One region of the Brevibacillus choshinensis genome, then DNA from elsewhere that is predicted to be linked to it. Evidence: riboswitches for the same ligand, from Rfam matches in the RefSeq annotation. Region 1 holds a riboswitch; each other region holds the start of a gene.

Region 1 (5,182 bases):
GCTTGCGTTTGAAGGAAGTACCCCAAGGGGATTACTTCATGGTGGCCGCCCCTCTAAAGCTGGTCGGGACAGATGCTGCGCCTGCTAGAGTCTTGCTTTTGGAAGGCGTCACGACCACGTAGACACCTCTAGCGCAGCGTTACCTTCTATAAAGCAAAAATATGCATATGTTCCACCTTTTCCATTTGAAGGAATCCTAAAAAAAGTATCGAATCAAGAACATATCGAACTCATGCCATTTTAGAAGGTAATAGTGGCTAGTAAAATGAAGACGAAGAGGCGATCCCGGTCATGATTATGAAGCACGTAATGCTGCAGCTCTTCTTCGCTCTTTTACCTTTTATCCTGTTTAACGTTTACTACCGGGACAAACTTCAAAATTACAGCAAAAAATTTATCATCGCGACGAGCTCTCTTTCCCTGTTATTGGCCATGACCTTCTCGTGCAGCATGGGTTCTGGTTTTTATTTTGATGTCCGCCACATCATCATGTACTTTGGAGTGGTATTTGGCGGTTTGCAAACGGGTTGCATTCTCCTGGTGGAATTTTTTCTCTATCGATTGTACATGGGAGGAGAAGGCATTTGGGTGGGCTCCAGCATTTTTTTGTGCACGTTTTTCTTGTCCTTACTGTTTAACCAGGTTTATAAAAACACGCGACGGACATCGCTCGTCACCTGTATGGCTGGGATCGTCTTATCCATCCATCCTACTTTTATTTTGTACGTGAACCATCCAGACCTGGTACAGAATTACCTCTTGGAACATCTAGTGGTTTTTCCCCTTCAATATATGGTTGGCATCTGGCTCTTGACGACGTTGTTTCACAAGGCGATTGCCGATAAAGCCATTTTTATCACCTATTCACAAAATGAAAAGTTCGAGGCGATCAGCCATGTAGCTGCCTCTCTCGCTCATGAGGTCCGGAATCCGCTCACCGCTGTCAAAGGCTTTCTGCAGTTGATACGGTACGGCTCGTTGGAGCACGGAAAGATGGAACAATACATCGACATCAGTCTCATGGAAATCGATCGAACCGAAACGGTGCTATCCGAATATCTATCCATCTCCAAGCCTCCGGGCAAGCAAACAGGAAAAACCAATCTATCGCAGCATGTGCAGGTGATCATGGACGTCATGTCGTCTTATGCCATCATGAGCAATGTTGAGATCGAGCTGGAGCATAAGCCGGTGGTCCCTGTATGGATCATCGCAAATGGGGATGAGGTCAAACAGGTACTCATGAATTTTATAAAAAATGCGATCGAAGCTTGCGTGGAAATTCCGCATGCCAAGGTGTCAATCAGTCTGAATCTGGCTGACCGAAGCGTACTTTTGATCATCAAGGACAACGGAGTGGGAATGAGTGCTGACCAGATCAGTCGACTCGGGTCTATTTATTATTCTACGAAATCAAGCGGCACTGGCCTCGGATTGACCTACTCTTTTCAGGTGATTCGCGCTATCGGGGGCTCTGTAGCTGTTCAAAGCGAGCCGAGAGCGGGGACTCGTTTTACCATATCACTCCCGCTGTATGACTTTGAAGAGGAGGCGCCGGCTGCCAGTACGGGTTGATCGCAACCAATCAAAAGGAGGAAGATAAGATGATGAATCGGCCGACAAGTGACGAATACGCCGCTTACTATGGGAAATACATTGCTCTGGTTCCAGATGGGAGTTTGCCAGAATGGTTATCCCGTCAGCTGGAGGAAACCGCAATGATGCTCTCTGGTCTTACAAATGAGCAGGAGATTTTCCGTTACGCTCCTGGAAAATGGTCGGTAAAAGAAGTGCTCGGACATCTCATCGACACGGAGAGAATCATGAGCTATCGTTTGCTGAGGATTGCCAGAGGAGACGAGACTCCTTTGGCCGGATATGAAGATGAGGCTTATGTGCTTCAGGGCTCCTTTGACTCGCGTCCGATGTCAGCGCTGCTGGAGGAGTTCCGGGCGGTGCGCGGATCCACGCTTGCCCTCATAAATGGGGTGCCCGAGGAAGCCTGGACGCGCAGGGGGCTTGCCAATAACAGCGAACTCTCGGCGAGGGCATTGGCCTACATCATCGCGGGCCATGAGCTCCATCACCGCAAGCTTCTTTCGGAAAGATATCATCTCTAGAAATAGCTCCGCCAGTTTCGCTTCAATCATTCAGGGCGGCTTGGGTGCATTCGTTCCGAAATAGCGTGAATTTTGTGTTGACGGATCGGATGGAATTTCTTAGAATAAACTTCAACAGCATACTAGTTCTTATCCAGAGAGGTGGAGGGTCTGGCCCTATGAAGCCCGGCAACCGTCATGAAGTTTGTGACAAGGTGCCAATTCCTGCGAGACTGTACGTCTCGAAAGATAAGAAGCGGGTCACTCGTATACGTGAATGAGAACCTTCTTCTTATCGAAGAAGGTTTTTTTGATTTCTTCAAAACTACATACTTTCTTATCCAGAGAGGTGGAGGGACTGGCCCGATGAAGCCCGGCAACCGTCACGTAGTAGGTGACAAGGTGCCAATTCCTGCAGGATGCTTGCGTCCTGGGAGATAAGGAGAGGGAATGCAGCGATGCCAACCAACCTTCTTCTTATCGAAGAAGGTTTTTTGTTTGTTTTGTTTGACAGACTGCTGATGGGGTGAATGAGATGAGTGCTGGAGTTGTTAAGGTAGGGCTGTTGGGATTGGGAACGGTAGGTGGCGGTGTGATCAAAACCATCCGCTCCCAACAGGAGAAGCTTTCCTCACGCTTGGGAAAACGGATCGAGATCGTCAAAGCGCTGGTGCGCGATTCGGAAAAGGAAAGAGCCGTGGAGCTTGACAGATCTGTGCTGACCACTGACTTTGAAGAAGTGCTCAAGAGTGATGTGGACATTGTGGTGGAGGTCATGGGTGGAGTCGAGCCGACGTATGATTATGTCCGCGCTTTGATTGAAAAGGGATGTCATGTGGTCACAGCCAACAAGGAGCTGCTAGCGAAAAGAGGAACCGAGCTCGTGGATCTGGCCAATCGTCATCAGGTCCATTTGGCTTATGAAGCGAGTGTAGCGGGCGGGATTCCCATCCTCAGCGTTCTGCGCCAATTCCTCCGCACCAATGACATCAACGGCGTGCGCGGTATCCTGAACGGCACGACCAACTTCATTTTGACGAAAATGGAGACCGAGCAGCTGCCGTACCAGGAGGTTCTCAGACAGGCGCAGGAGCTGGGTTATGCCGAAGCGGACCCTCGCTCGGACGTGGAAGGCTTTGATGCGATGTACAAATTGTACATTTTAGCTCAGCTCGTCTACGGAGAGTCGCTGCCGCTCGCCGAGGTGAAGAGGAGGGGCATTGCAGACCTAACCTCCGGGCAGATCCGCATCGCGAGTGAGCTCGGGTATCGGATCAAGCTGATCGCCCAGGCCCAGCAGGCTCCGGAAGGCATTCGCTTATCGGTAGAGCCGACCATGCTGCCGACGAACCATCCGCTGGCCCAAATCCAGGACGCGTTCAATGCTGTGCAGTTGTCGGGGAATATTGTGGGAGATCTTCTGTTTACAGGCAGAGGAGCAGGGGAATTGCCGACTGCGAGTGCAGTCGTGGAGGACCTGGCTTACCTGCTGACACAGCCGTTCACTCCGCATCCGGAGTGGAAGGAAACGGAGGCGGCGACAGGTTCGGTAACCCAGCAAAACGGGGACCATTCCCTCTGTTACCTGGAAGGCTCCGCACCTGCGGCGACGCCCGATCGCGTTTTGCACTTTTTGCGTCACGCGGGAGTGGACGTACACAAGCTCAAGGTACAGTTCGACCTAGGAGGAGTTCTGCGTGCCGGATTGATCACCAGCGGCATGCGTGCAGAGCACGAGGAATTGTTACAGTCGGATTTTGGCTTGCAGGTCCGATGCTTCCCCTTGCTAGGAAGCGTTGAGTGAAGCACGTCCTACAGAATGCAAAAGGCTGCGGAGAAATATATCTCCACAGCCTTGTTTCGTTAACGAATGGAACGGATGTACTCGGATACTTTCTGCAGTCCTTGGCGAAGCATTTCTGTTTCGCAAGCATAGCCAATCCGTACCCAGCCTTCCAAATCAAAGCAGCTGCCAGGAGTCAGGAAGGCGCCGGTTTCCTTTAGCAGACCCTTGCAAAAGTCTACGGATGTAACCGGAAGATCCACTTTCAGCATCGCGGTCGTACCTGCACGCGGTTTTACGTATGTGACGGAAGGCTCCCCGGCCACCCACGCATCCAGAATGGCTAGGTTATCCTTGATGATTTTGCGATTGCGTCCAAGAATCCGATCGTAGTTTTTCATGGCGTGTACCGCCAAAATATCATCGAGCATCCCCACACTGATCGTCGTATAGTCGCGGTGCTTGATGCATTCCTCGATCACATCCTGTGGGGCCGCGATCCACCCGAGGCGAAGTCCAGCCAGCGAGAGGGCTTTTGACATGCTAGAAGTGCTGATCCCTTTTTCGTACAGATCGGCGACGGATGGGACGATGAGGTCATCCTCCTGCAAAAGATTGCGATACACCTCGTCGCACAGCAGGTAAGCCCCGCAGGAACGTGCGATTTCCACGATTCCCTCCAGAAGCTCGCGTTCGATGATTGCACCGGAAGGATTGTTCGGATTGTTGATGCAGATCAGCTTCGTGTTTTCCCGAACGAGGGAGCGCAGCTCGTCCAGGTCAGGCAAGTAGCCGTTTTCCGGCTTCAAATGGAGCAAATCAACGGAAGCTCCGAAAGATTTCGGTACATCATATATTTGCTGATAGGTAGGGTGGACGGAAATGACATGGTCGCCGGGCTTCACGAGCGAATAGAAAACGAGGAAGTTGGCGGCGATGCCTCCGTTCATGACGAGCACTTGCTTCGAATCGATGGTTTCATACAGCTCGGAGACGAGAGTACGGAACTCGGGAGAGCCTTCGATATGGCCGTACGTCAGCTTTTTATCATAGAGGGAACGGAAAAAGTCAGCGGGATTGGTACCGTCGATGGAGATGAGCTCTTCTATGGTCAATGAATCCACGCACGTCTCTGCAATGTTGTAGGTTGCACTCATTTCGTACTTGTTCATCCAGTCTTCTACTGCAAACAGCTTAATATCCATCATGCTTCCTCCTTTTTCATGACCCGAAATGGGCTTACAGCTGGGCGACCGTACCTATGCCTTTTTCTTCCGCTTTTTTGAGAATGTAGTCTGCA
Region 2 (5,182 bases), 140 kb from region 1:
AGTCGCTAGGTGGAGCTTTTCGTTTGTCTAGATGTTACTAGGTACAAAGTTGTGGTTTTGCCATCCGTGCAACCTATCTGCGAAAAATGTCGTCAGTAACTATGCCCCAGTCAACAGGGGATGATTGTGCAATGAAGAGGGGGAACTAGGATGAAAAAAATAATCATGAAAAGGCCCGTACTAGCGGTTGTTGCTGCAGTAGGCATCATTGGGGGAGTTACTCCGATCCTTGCGAATGCCAGTTCGTTTGGGTCGCCGAGTGCGACAAAAGTGGTCATGAACGAGGAAGGGAAGCAAGTTACCCGATACAACTTGAAAGAGTTGGCCAAAAATGATCCCGAGACGCTGAACTTGCTGCTCAAGACGCAGGCCGACCACTTGTACATTATTGTGGATGAAATCAAGCTAAACACAAAGCTGCAAACATACATGGAAGAGAACAAAGATGAGTGGGAGCGGATCTACAACCAATACTACAGCGACATTTGGCTGGAAGTCCGGTTCGCAGATGAAAAAGAGGAAATTGTCAGTGTCAGCGCTCAAACCCAGAGCAAAAAAGTGTACGTCAAAGGGATTGTGACCGAGGATGTCACCAAAATCGTCGTGAAAAAGCCGAACGGCGATAATATCGAGGTGGTCCCTACCAGTGAGCACTCCTTTACGGTGACCTTCCCTTCCCTGGACGTCTCAACGGAGCAATACGTGACGGTTAGCGCTTATGCTGGCACTGCCCTCGTCGACAGCGAAAAGGTAAAGGTCATCCCGCAAGCCGAAGAAGAAGCGGATATGATCATACATAACCTGGCTGTGCTCGATGCGAAAAAAGGAGAGCTGAAAGTCAAGGGAATCGTGAAGCTGGATGCAGACAAAGTGACGGTGACGTACAACGGAGTAAAAGCCGATGCAAAGGTGAAGAAGCTGTGGGATGGTGTGGGCAGCTTCAGCGTTACATTGAAAGAAGTCAAGTCCACGACTGGTAAAGCCACGATCGAGGTATATGAGAACGGCGAAAAGCTCGACTCTGACTCTATCGCAGTAGAAGTCGTAAACGCTCCAGACAAAGAAGCGGTAAAAACGTACGCAATCTCAGGAACAGCTGCCCTCGACCCGAAAAACAAGAGCATTCAGCTCAAAGGAACCGTAGTGGGCTGGTCCAAGAATAAGGGTGTTAAGCTGTTCGTTACAACACTGGATGGCAAAAAGCAAGAAGTGAAGCCAAATGACAAAGGGGAATACTCCCTGAAGCTGTCTATCAAGCAGGGTTCTTTCGATGCGCAAGCGGTTCGCCTCGAGCTGTATGTAGATGACAAGCTGGTCAAACAGGCTGACATGACGGAAAGCATCAAAAAGGCCATCACAGAGGCAATGGAGAACCAAGCGAACAAAGACGAAGACGATGATAAAAAAGACAAGAAAGATAAAAAAGACAAAAAAGTAAAAGAGAAGCACGTACCAAACGGGAACGCGTACGGATATTGGAAAAAGCAAGGGGAGTGGAATCAACACGGCCAAGATGATGACGACGACAATGACCGTGATGACCACGACGAGGACGAAGACAACTAAGGATCGTTACGGCTGATTATAGGGCTGCACGTAATCCACGAGCTCCTTTATGTAGTCTCCAATGATCGGTATGGATAAAAATTGAGTTAAAAGCGAACCAAGCAAGGCAAGCACGAGAGCAGTCCCAATAGTAAGGCCCAGACCCCGGGCAAGACCTGCGAGGAAATTAATCCAGAGCAGCTTGCGCGGGGCTGTGTAATTTTGCACGATATCGGCTAAACGAATATCTTCCATGAACATGGCGATTTTATCCATGCGTTCATTGAGCTTGCGGACTTCTTCGATTTCTTTCATCAACTGCTCCATTTGGACCAACAGGCGGTCAGTAGGGGACACACGACAAACCTCCGTTTCGGATCAAGTTTATCTCTATTACCCAGTTTAGGGAAAAAAGAAATGAGAAGCAAGGAACCGGAAGCGTTGCCTATCGCCCAGCAGGGGGGTACAATATACGTACAAATCGTACTCGAGGAGGCATCGGAATGGCAGAAACCGTTTCCCAATCCCTGTCGGAAGAATTGTTTGAGCTTTTGCAGAAAGAGCGCTTTGTTACCCTGGGAACGATCGATCATGAATCGGGCTCTCCAGCGCTCAGTTCCTTGTCGTGGACGTATGCGGCAACCGTTGATACCATTCGTTTTGCTGTCGATAATCGCTCGCGGATTCTGGCCAATATTGCCAAGGAGCCGCAGGTGGTATTGCATCTGATCGGTGCGGGTTCGTCCTTTGCCATCAACGGTCGTGCCGCGGTAAAAACAGAGCGGCTGGAGGGTGTGCCGCTGAAGCTGGCGATGGTCGAAATCAAGATCGAAGCGGTCCGGGACATCATGTTTTACGGCTCCCGCATTTCCGTTGAGCCGCAGTATGAAAAAACGTACGACAAGAATGCAGCGGCCAAGCTCGACAATCAAGTGATGGAAGCCTTGAGAAACGCAAATTGATGCGGATGTCTTCCCAGTGGAAAATCTTGTTGACAAGGCAGTGATCCATCCATTAGTATTAGGATCAATCAAATTGAATAGCAATCTTCTTATCCAGAGAGGCGGAGGGACTGGCCCGATGATGCCCGGCAACCAATCACCTGTACGGTTTACGTTACAGGGAGATAATGGTGCTAATTCCTGCAGAGTTATCAAACTCTGAAAGATGAGAAGGTCTTGCTTACGGCGACGTAAACAAAGCCTTCTTTCAGACGAAAGGGGGCTTTTTTCATGCCCCTCGTACACTATGGAGGGAGAGAAATCAGATGCATTTGGAGACGAAACTAGTTCAGGCGGGCGTGGGAAAAGACGAAACAACAGGGGCCGTTAACTTTCCGGTCTACTACTCAACAGCTTATCGCCATCCTACTTTGGGGGAAAGCACAGGATTTGATTACACTCGGACTGCGAATCCGACGCGCACGGTCTTGGAAGAGACGATCGCGAGCGCGGAAGCGGGGGACGGAGGGTTCGCGTGTGCGTCAGGCATGGCTGCTATCCATACGGTCATGGGGCTGTTTTCCCAAGGAGATCATCTGATTGTCTCACTGGACCTGTACGGGGGAACCTACCGGCTGTTCGAGCAGGTATTGTCCCGTTATGGACTTTCGTTTAGCTATGTCGATCTGCGTGATCTGGAATTGGTGGAGCAGGCAGTGAAGCCACAGACCAAAGCCATACTCGTGGAGACTCCGACGAATCCGCTGATCCAAATTACCGACATCGCCGGCGTGGCGAAGATCGCAAAGAGTCATGGCCTGCTGACGATTGTAGACAATACCTTCATGACCCCGTATTGTCAACGCCCACTTGAGCTCGGAGCAGATATCGTCCTGCACAGCGCCACCAAATATCTGGGTGGACATAATGACGTGCTTGCCGGTTTGATCGTGACAAAAGGACAAGAGTTATCGGAAAAAATCCGTTTTTTGCACAATTCGATCGGGGCCGTATTGGGGCCGCAAGACTGCTGGCTTCTCTTGCGCGGGATGAAGACGCTGGCACTGCGCATGGAGCGCCATCAAGCGAATGCATTTGCTGTCGCAGCCAAGCTGCGTGAGCATCCTGCTGTAACAGAAGTCTTTTACCCGGGCCTGTCTGAGCACCCAGGTCATGATATTCAGCAAAAGCAATCGAATGGTTACAGCGGGATGGTTTCCTTCCGTGTACGATCAGCTGATCAAGTAAAGCCTTTCCTGAAAAACCTGCGCATCGTTTCGTTTGCGGAAAGTCTGGGTGGCGTAGAATCGCTGTGTACATACCCGGCGACGCAGACACACGCCGATATCCCGGCTGAGATTCGGGAGTACGTAGGTGTCTGTGACCGGCTGCTCCGCCTCTCCGTAGGGATTGAACATCCAGACGACCTCATCGCGGATTTGTGCGAGGCGTTGGATGCGAGCCTGACGGTTGGAGGGAATGTGCGATGAATTTTGCTACAAAAGTGCTGCATGGAACATCGTGCTTTGATTCGGTCACAGGCGCGTCGTCCGTTCCGATCTATCAGGCGTCCACCTTTCATCAGGCTGATTTGGACCGCCCGACTACGTTTGATTACGCCAGATCCGGAAACCCTACCCGTCAAGCCTTGGAGGACGCCATTGCCGGATTGGAGGGGGGAGAGCGCGGTTTCGCTTTTGCATCCGGCATGGCAGCGATCTCCAGCGTGTTCATGCTTTTCTCGGCGGGGGATCATGTAGTCGTGGCAGAGGACGTGTACGGAGGGACATTCCGCTTCTTGACGAGAGTATTGTCTCGGATGGGGATTACCGTGACGTTTGTAGACGCGACCAAACTGGAAGAAGTCAGGGCGGCCATTCAGCCATCGACACGTGGTATTTATCTGGAGACACCTTCAAACCCTACTTTGAAAGTGACAGATCTCGCAGCAGTCTGTCAAATCGGAAAAGAGCATGATTTGTTGGTCATTGTGGACAATACATTCTTGACGCCATATTACCAGCGTCCCTTGGAATTGGGTGCCGATATCGTGATCCATAGCGCCACGAAGTTCATTGGGGGACACAGTGACGTCGTGGCAGGGCTGGCGGTAACCAAAGATGCGGCTTTGGGGGAGCAGCTCTACTTTATCCAAAATGGGATGGGGGCCATCTTAGGTGTACAGGACTGCTGGCTGGTGATGCGCGGTTTGAAGACATTGAAGGCGAGGCTCGATGTCAGCACACGGACTGCCGAGAAAATCGCCAATTGGCTGAACGACCATCCTGCTGTCAGCCGTGTCTACTACACCGGATTGCCTGATCACCCAGGCCACGGAATCCAGGTAGCGCAAGCGAGCGGACATGGTGCCGTTCTGTCTTTTGATGTAGGGAGCAGAGAACGGGCCAAAGCGTTGTTTGACCGGGTAAGGCTGCCGATCGTTGCGGTAAGTCTGGGAGCGGTGGAAACCATTCTTTCCTATCCGGCTGCCATGTCCCACGCGTCTATGCCGGCAGCGGAAAGAGAGATCCGCGGGATTACGGACGGCTTGATCCGGCTATCGGCTGGACTGGAAGATGTGGATGATTTGATTCAGGACTTGCAGCAGGCTTTGGAAGCATTGCCTCCTGTAACCGTAGAAGTCCAAAATAAAAAAGAGGCATTCTCTCGGGCGTAGCTCCGGGCGAATGCCTCTT
Region 3 (5,182 bases), 1.9 Mb from region 1:
ACAACGGGATGGGAGTCTCGGGTGTCCTCTGGAATGCCAAAGTATTGCCGATCAAGGTACTGGACAGCAAGGCTGTCGCCGATCTCGACCTTGTTGCCAAAGGAATCAACACGGCGCTGGATCGAGGGGCCAAAGTCATCCTCATGTCCGTCAGCAGCATGTCCTATTCCAGAGCACTGACCAACGCGATCAATCGGGCAGAGGCGAGTGGAGCCGTGCTAGTGGCGGCGAGTGGGAACGAAGGGAACCGGGTGGCTTATCCGGCAGCCTATCCTACCGTGATTGCTGTCGGGGGTGTGAAGAGCAACAACGATCCGATTTATGAGTCGAATTCGGGGCCGGAGTTGAATTTGATGGCTCCAGGCTTGAATGTGTTTACCACCAAGCTGGGTGGCAAATACGGCTCGTTTAGCGGGACGTCGGCAGCTGCTCCACAGGTCGCGGGCGCTGCTGCATTGATCATGGCCAGATACCCCAAGCTGAAGCCCATTGATGTGCGGCAGCTGCTGTATCAGACGGCCACCAATTTGGGGGAGACTGGATGGGACAGACGGACCGGCTATGGCTTGTTGAATGTGGAAAAAGCAGTCATGTCTCCCATGTCCAACGATTTTCTGGAGCCCAACAACACTCAGTCCCGGGCCAAGGCTTTTCCGATCGAGTCGCAGATCCGTGGCAACCTGGGACCGAATGACACGACGGACTGGTTCAAAATGGACGTGCCGTACGATGGAAGAGTCAGTCTCACAGCATCCGTGAACTCAACTGTATCTTCTCCTATGGCGGCTACCTTCTATTCGGAAAATCGAACACCAGTCACTCATTACATCGGGAACGGGGACACGATTACGGTACCGGCAAAGGCTGGGCGCATGGACATCAGGCTGGTGCGAAACGGGGGCGTGAATGCCTTTTCCTACGTGCTTACCAGCAAGTTCAGCATCAACCCGGACCGCAATGAACCGAATGACACGATGGGCACCGCCAGGCCGCTTGTAGGCAATCAGATCAGTGTAAACGGCAGCTTCCATACCGATGGAGACCAGGACTGGTTTTCCTATTACGTCCGTGAATACGGACATCTGGATGTGACCGTGACGCCGGATAACAAGCGTATGGACCCTGTTCTGGCGATCGGAAAACAGGACCAGGGAAAAAGCACGATATGGGATCCGCTATATGACAACGGGGATCGTGATGACCCGACAGAGCGGGCCCAAAAAGAAGTTTCGCCCGGCAAGTATTTCTTGCGGATCAGCGAGTATGAGCAAAACTCGGTGAATGGGGAATACCGCTTGGACCTCAGCTTTACACCTGTGAAAAAAGATGTGAACGAGCCTAATGATACATATCGTCAGGCATCCCAGTTAGCCGGCGGGACCGTCATGACCGGAACTTTGCCGACCGCCACCGATTCTGACTGGTTCCAATTTACTGTCAGTACGGAATCATACGTTTATGTTCGAGCTCCTTTTGTTCCGGTCTCATCCGGTGTGAGAATCGCCTTGTACAATGGGAATAACTTCAACTACGCCTTGGCTTCGACCAATGAGGTAGCGGAATTGTCCGATCAGGGCAAGGAAATTTTAGGGCTTCGTCTGAAACCTGGGAAGTATTACATCCGTCTGAATAGTGGAGTTCCCTTTAAATATGATTCGTATCGGTTGACAGTGAATCAGCAAATGTTGGTTGGCGGATACCGCGATATTTCCACTCACTGGGCGCGTTCGGAGATTGTTCGTCTGAGCAATCGTGGCATTATCAAAGGCTTTAGCGATGCGACATTCAAGCCCAACCAAGCGGTAACTCGCGCACAATTTGCCACCATGCTCATCCAGGCGATGCGGTCAGATGGACTTCCGGTAGCTTCATCCTATACCGGCAAAACGACCTTCCGCGATTTGTCCAAGAAGCACTGGGCTTACAACAGCATGGGGATCGCTTATCAGGTCGGGATTATGAAAGGCTACCCGAACAAGCAAATGAAACCAGATCAGCCGATTACACGCGCCGAGATGGCCTCTATGATTGCGCGGGCGCATAATGTGTTGTTGTACAAGCGCAGCACGTCCAGCTATCGGGATGTACCGACGACTCACTGGGCTTCTCCGGCGATCGAAGCACTCACTTCGAGAAATTGGCTGAACGGCTACGGTGCAACGTTCAAACCGCAAGGAATCGCCACGCGGGCAGAGGTCGTAGTACTGATTACGAAGGCTTATAAATTCTAATAGCGACATCTGGGGAGGTAATCATTGATGAAACCAGTCACAAAGGGCTTGCTTGCAGCAGCGATCGGAGGTACGGCACTGTTTGCCTCTCAGGCCATGGCAGATGGAGTAGGCGGCGTACCGGGGTCTGTAGATGATCCGGTCGTAACCAAAAGTTATGTGGATCAGCAAATTCAGGCAGCTGGCGGCGGTGGGAGCACGCTGACGGTCGTGGAGGTAAATCCTGGACAGACACTGTACGGGTTTGAAGGCACTGAATTTATTGTCCGCACGGGGAAAGTACAAGCAGTAGCGGGCAACAAAGGCGACGGCCTGACAGACCTGACAGCTGGCGTAGACCTCAAAGGAGGAGCGGTCGTAGGCACGAATCACCTGCTGCTGATCGCACGCTCCGATAACCGCGGCTTGCGGCTTGCGTCCAATTACGACGGCGTTTCCCACATCATGGTTCGCGGAAAGTATGAGCTGCGGTAAAAGTCTATTGACACCATAGAAAAAAACAATTATTCTATAATCCGTAATGGATACTCTTATCCAGAGCAGGCGGAGGGACTGGCCCCATGAAGCCCGGCAACCGACTAGAGCGGTGCTAACCAGCAGAACGGACATCTGTTCTGGCCGATAAGAGGATGAAGGAAGCAAAAAGCGCTCAAACCTTTTCCTCCGACTTGTTGGAAAAGGTTTTTTTATTGCGTTTACGTCGATAAAATCCTGACTCGGCTACCACACTATTTGTATGAGGTCAAAGGAGGTAATTTTCTCATGGCTTTGCAAAAAGGTCGTCGTCTGTTCACATCTGAATCCGTAACCGAAGGACATCCGGATAAAATTTGTGACCAAATTTCCGATTCCATTCTTGATGCCATTCTGTCCAAAGATCCAAACGCGCGTGTCGCTTGCGAAACATCCGTAACTACGGGTCTCGTACTGGTTGCTGGTGAAATCACCACCAACACTTACGTAGATATCCAAAAGCTGGTTCGCGAAACCATTCGCGGCATCGGCTACGATCGTGCAAAGTTTGGCTTTGACGCAGACACTTGCGGTGTCATCACTGCAATCGGCGAACAATCCGCTGACATTGCGCTGGGTGTAGACCAGGCTCTGGAAGCGCGCGAAGGCCAAATGACTGACGCTGAGATCGAAGCGATCGGCGCTGGTGACCAAGGTCTGATGTTTGGTTTTGCTTGCAACGAAACACCTGAGCTGATGCCATTGCCAATCAGCATGGCTCACCAATTGGCTCGCCGTCTGACTGAAGTGCGCAAAAACGACACGCTGTCCTACCTGCGCCCGGATGGTAAGACACAAGTAACGGTTGAATACGATGGCGACAAACCAGTTCGTATCGACACCATCGTCATTTCTACCCAACATGCTCCTGAGACTACTCTCGAGCAAATCAAAAAAGACCTTGTCGAGCACGTAATCAAGCCTGTTGTTCCAGCAGAACTGCTGGATGCAGACACCAAGTACTTCATCAACCCAACTGGCCGTTTCGTTATCGGCGGACCACAAGGGGATGCTGGTTTGACTGGCCGCAAAATCATCGTAGATACCTACGGCGGTTATGCACGTCATGGCGGCGGTGCGTTCTCCGGTAAAGATCCGACCAAAGTGGACCGTTCCGGTGCTTACGCAGCTCGTTATGTAGCGAAAAACATCGTGGCAGCTGGTCTGGCTGACAAATGCGAAGTCCAAGTGGCTTATGCAATTGGGGTAGCACAACCTGTTTCCATCGCAGTCGATACATTTGGCACAGGAACTGTTTCCGAGGAAGATCTCGTGAAACTGGTTCGCAAGCACTTCGACCTGCGTCCTGCTGGTATCATCAAGCAACTGGACCTGCGTCGTCCGATTTACAAGCAAACAGCAGCTTACGGTCACTTTGGCCGTAACGACCTGAATGTTCCTTGGGAGCAAACAGACAAAGCGGATGCACTGAAACAAGACGCTGCAACATTGGCGAAATAAGAAGTAGCCGACGAAAGAGCCTAGTTACCATGCTAGGCTCTTTTTTTGATCAGTTCTCCGCCCATTTATTGGGGATTGGCATACAAAGGATTTTGTAGGACTATGTCGAATCTTCTTATGGGGAAGTAAGGAGGGGTTTTTTTGCCGAACAAGAGGCTCTTCCTAATTGTGTTTGTTACCTTTTTATTGATTATTATGACGGCAGGCATCATGGGAAGGGGACAGGAAGAAAAAAGAAATGTCCCGGAAGTGCAACCTTTTCCCCATGTTGATACGTCTAAGAGCATAAGCGCAGAGCAGAATGCTGAGCCAAACGTCACGCCCTTAAAAAAAGCAACGATAATACCGAAACAATGGTATAGAGATTTCGTGGTTGTTTTAGCGTATCATCATGTTGCGGAGCGTTCGGATCAGCGCTATTCGATCACGCCTGAACAGTTTGCCGCGCAAATATCCTTTTTACATGAAAATGGATTGCATCCGATCTCACTGGATGAATTTGCACGATTTATGGAAAGTGGCGATCTTTCTACTGAAAATGCAGTATTGATTACGTTTGACGACGGTTACGAGAGCTATTACACCCAAGCGTTTCCGATCCTTAAGAGCTACGGTTATCCTTCTGCGAATTTTGTCATCGCGGACCGATTGCGTGATTCTGCGGATCGAAACCGAAAGAACATGACAACACCGCTTACTCGTCAACAAGTAAGAGAAATGCAAGCGTCAGGGCTGGCTGCTTTTGGATCCCACACGTATAGTCTCCATGACAAGCAAGAGCAAAATGAGTGGGGAGAGCTGGGACCCGAGACGGCTCCTGTATACCGGGAAGATCTGCAACGTTTGGAAGTCGAGCAGGAATACAGGGATCGCCTTTATGTGGACTTCAGCATGTCCCGAGTCGGTCTTGGCGAATGGACAGGTCAATCTGTGAATGCGATTTCATTGCCATATGGTTACACGAGCAGCATTGTAAC

Evidence for each region. Region 1 has a riboswitch for S-adenosylmethionine ahead of JNE38_RS19045 (homoserine dehydrogenase). Riboswitches for the same ligand answer to the same signal wherever they lie in the genome.
Region 2: it holds a riboswitch for S-adenosylmethionine, as region 1 does, so the genes downstream of both, JNE38_RS19675 (aminotransferase class I/II-fold pyridoxal phosphate-dependent enzyme) here and JNE38_RS19045 (homoserine dehydrogenase) in region 1, are expected to answer to the same signal.
Region 3: it holds a riboswitch for S-adenosylmethionine, as region 1 does, so the genes downstream of both, metK (methionine adenosyltransferase) here and JNE38_RS19045 (homoserine dehydrogenase) in region 1, are expected to answer to the same signal.

What each region holds. Positions count from the first base shown of each region.
Region 1 is NZ_CP069127.1:3,774,211-3,779,392, reverse strand. It holds gene JNE38_RS19060 (cyclase family protein) at 1-122, shown strand, start outside; gene JNE38_RS19055 (sensor histidine kinase) at 292-1,575, shown strand; gene JNE38_RS19050 (DinB family protein) at 1,605-2,120, shown strand; SAM riboswitch class I at 2,247-2,355, shown strand; SAM riboswitch class I at 2,434-2,543, shown strand; gene JNE38_RS19045 (homoserine dehydrogenase) at 2,635-3,903, shown strand; gene JNE38_RS19040 (aminotransferase) at 3,963-5,090, opposite strand; gene JNE38_RS19035 (ornithine cyclodeaminase family protein) at 5,122-5,182, opposite strand, start outside.
Region 2 is NZ_CP069127.1:3,912,866-3,918,047, reverse strand. It holds gene JNE38_RS19690 (hypothetical protein) at 151-1,566, shown strand; gene JNE38_RS19685 (DUF5665 domain-containing protein) at 1,573-1,872, opposite strand; gene JNE38_RS19680 (pyridoxamine 5'-phosphate oxidase family protein) at 2,049-2,507, shown strand; SAM riboswitch class I at 2,594-2,719, shown strand; gene JNE38_RS19675 (aminotransferase class I/II-fold pyridoxal phosphate-dependent enzyme) at 2,813-3,976, shown strand; gene JNE38_RS19670 (trans-sulfuration enzyme family protein) at 3,973-5,163, shown strand.
Region 3 is NZ_CP069127.1:5,694,234-5,699,415, reverse strand. It holds gene JNE38_RS28470 (S8 family peptidase) at 1-2,231, shown strand, start outside; gene JNE38_RS28465 (hypothetical protein) at 2,259-2,705, shown strand; SAM riboswitch class I at 2,759-2,859, shown strand; gene metK (methionine adenosyltransferase) at 2,994-4,205, shown strand; gene JNE38_RS28455 (polysaccharide deacetylase family protein) at 4,575-5,182, shown strand, end outside.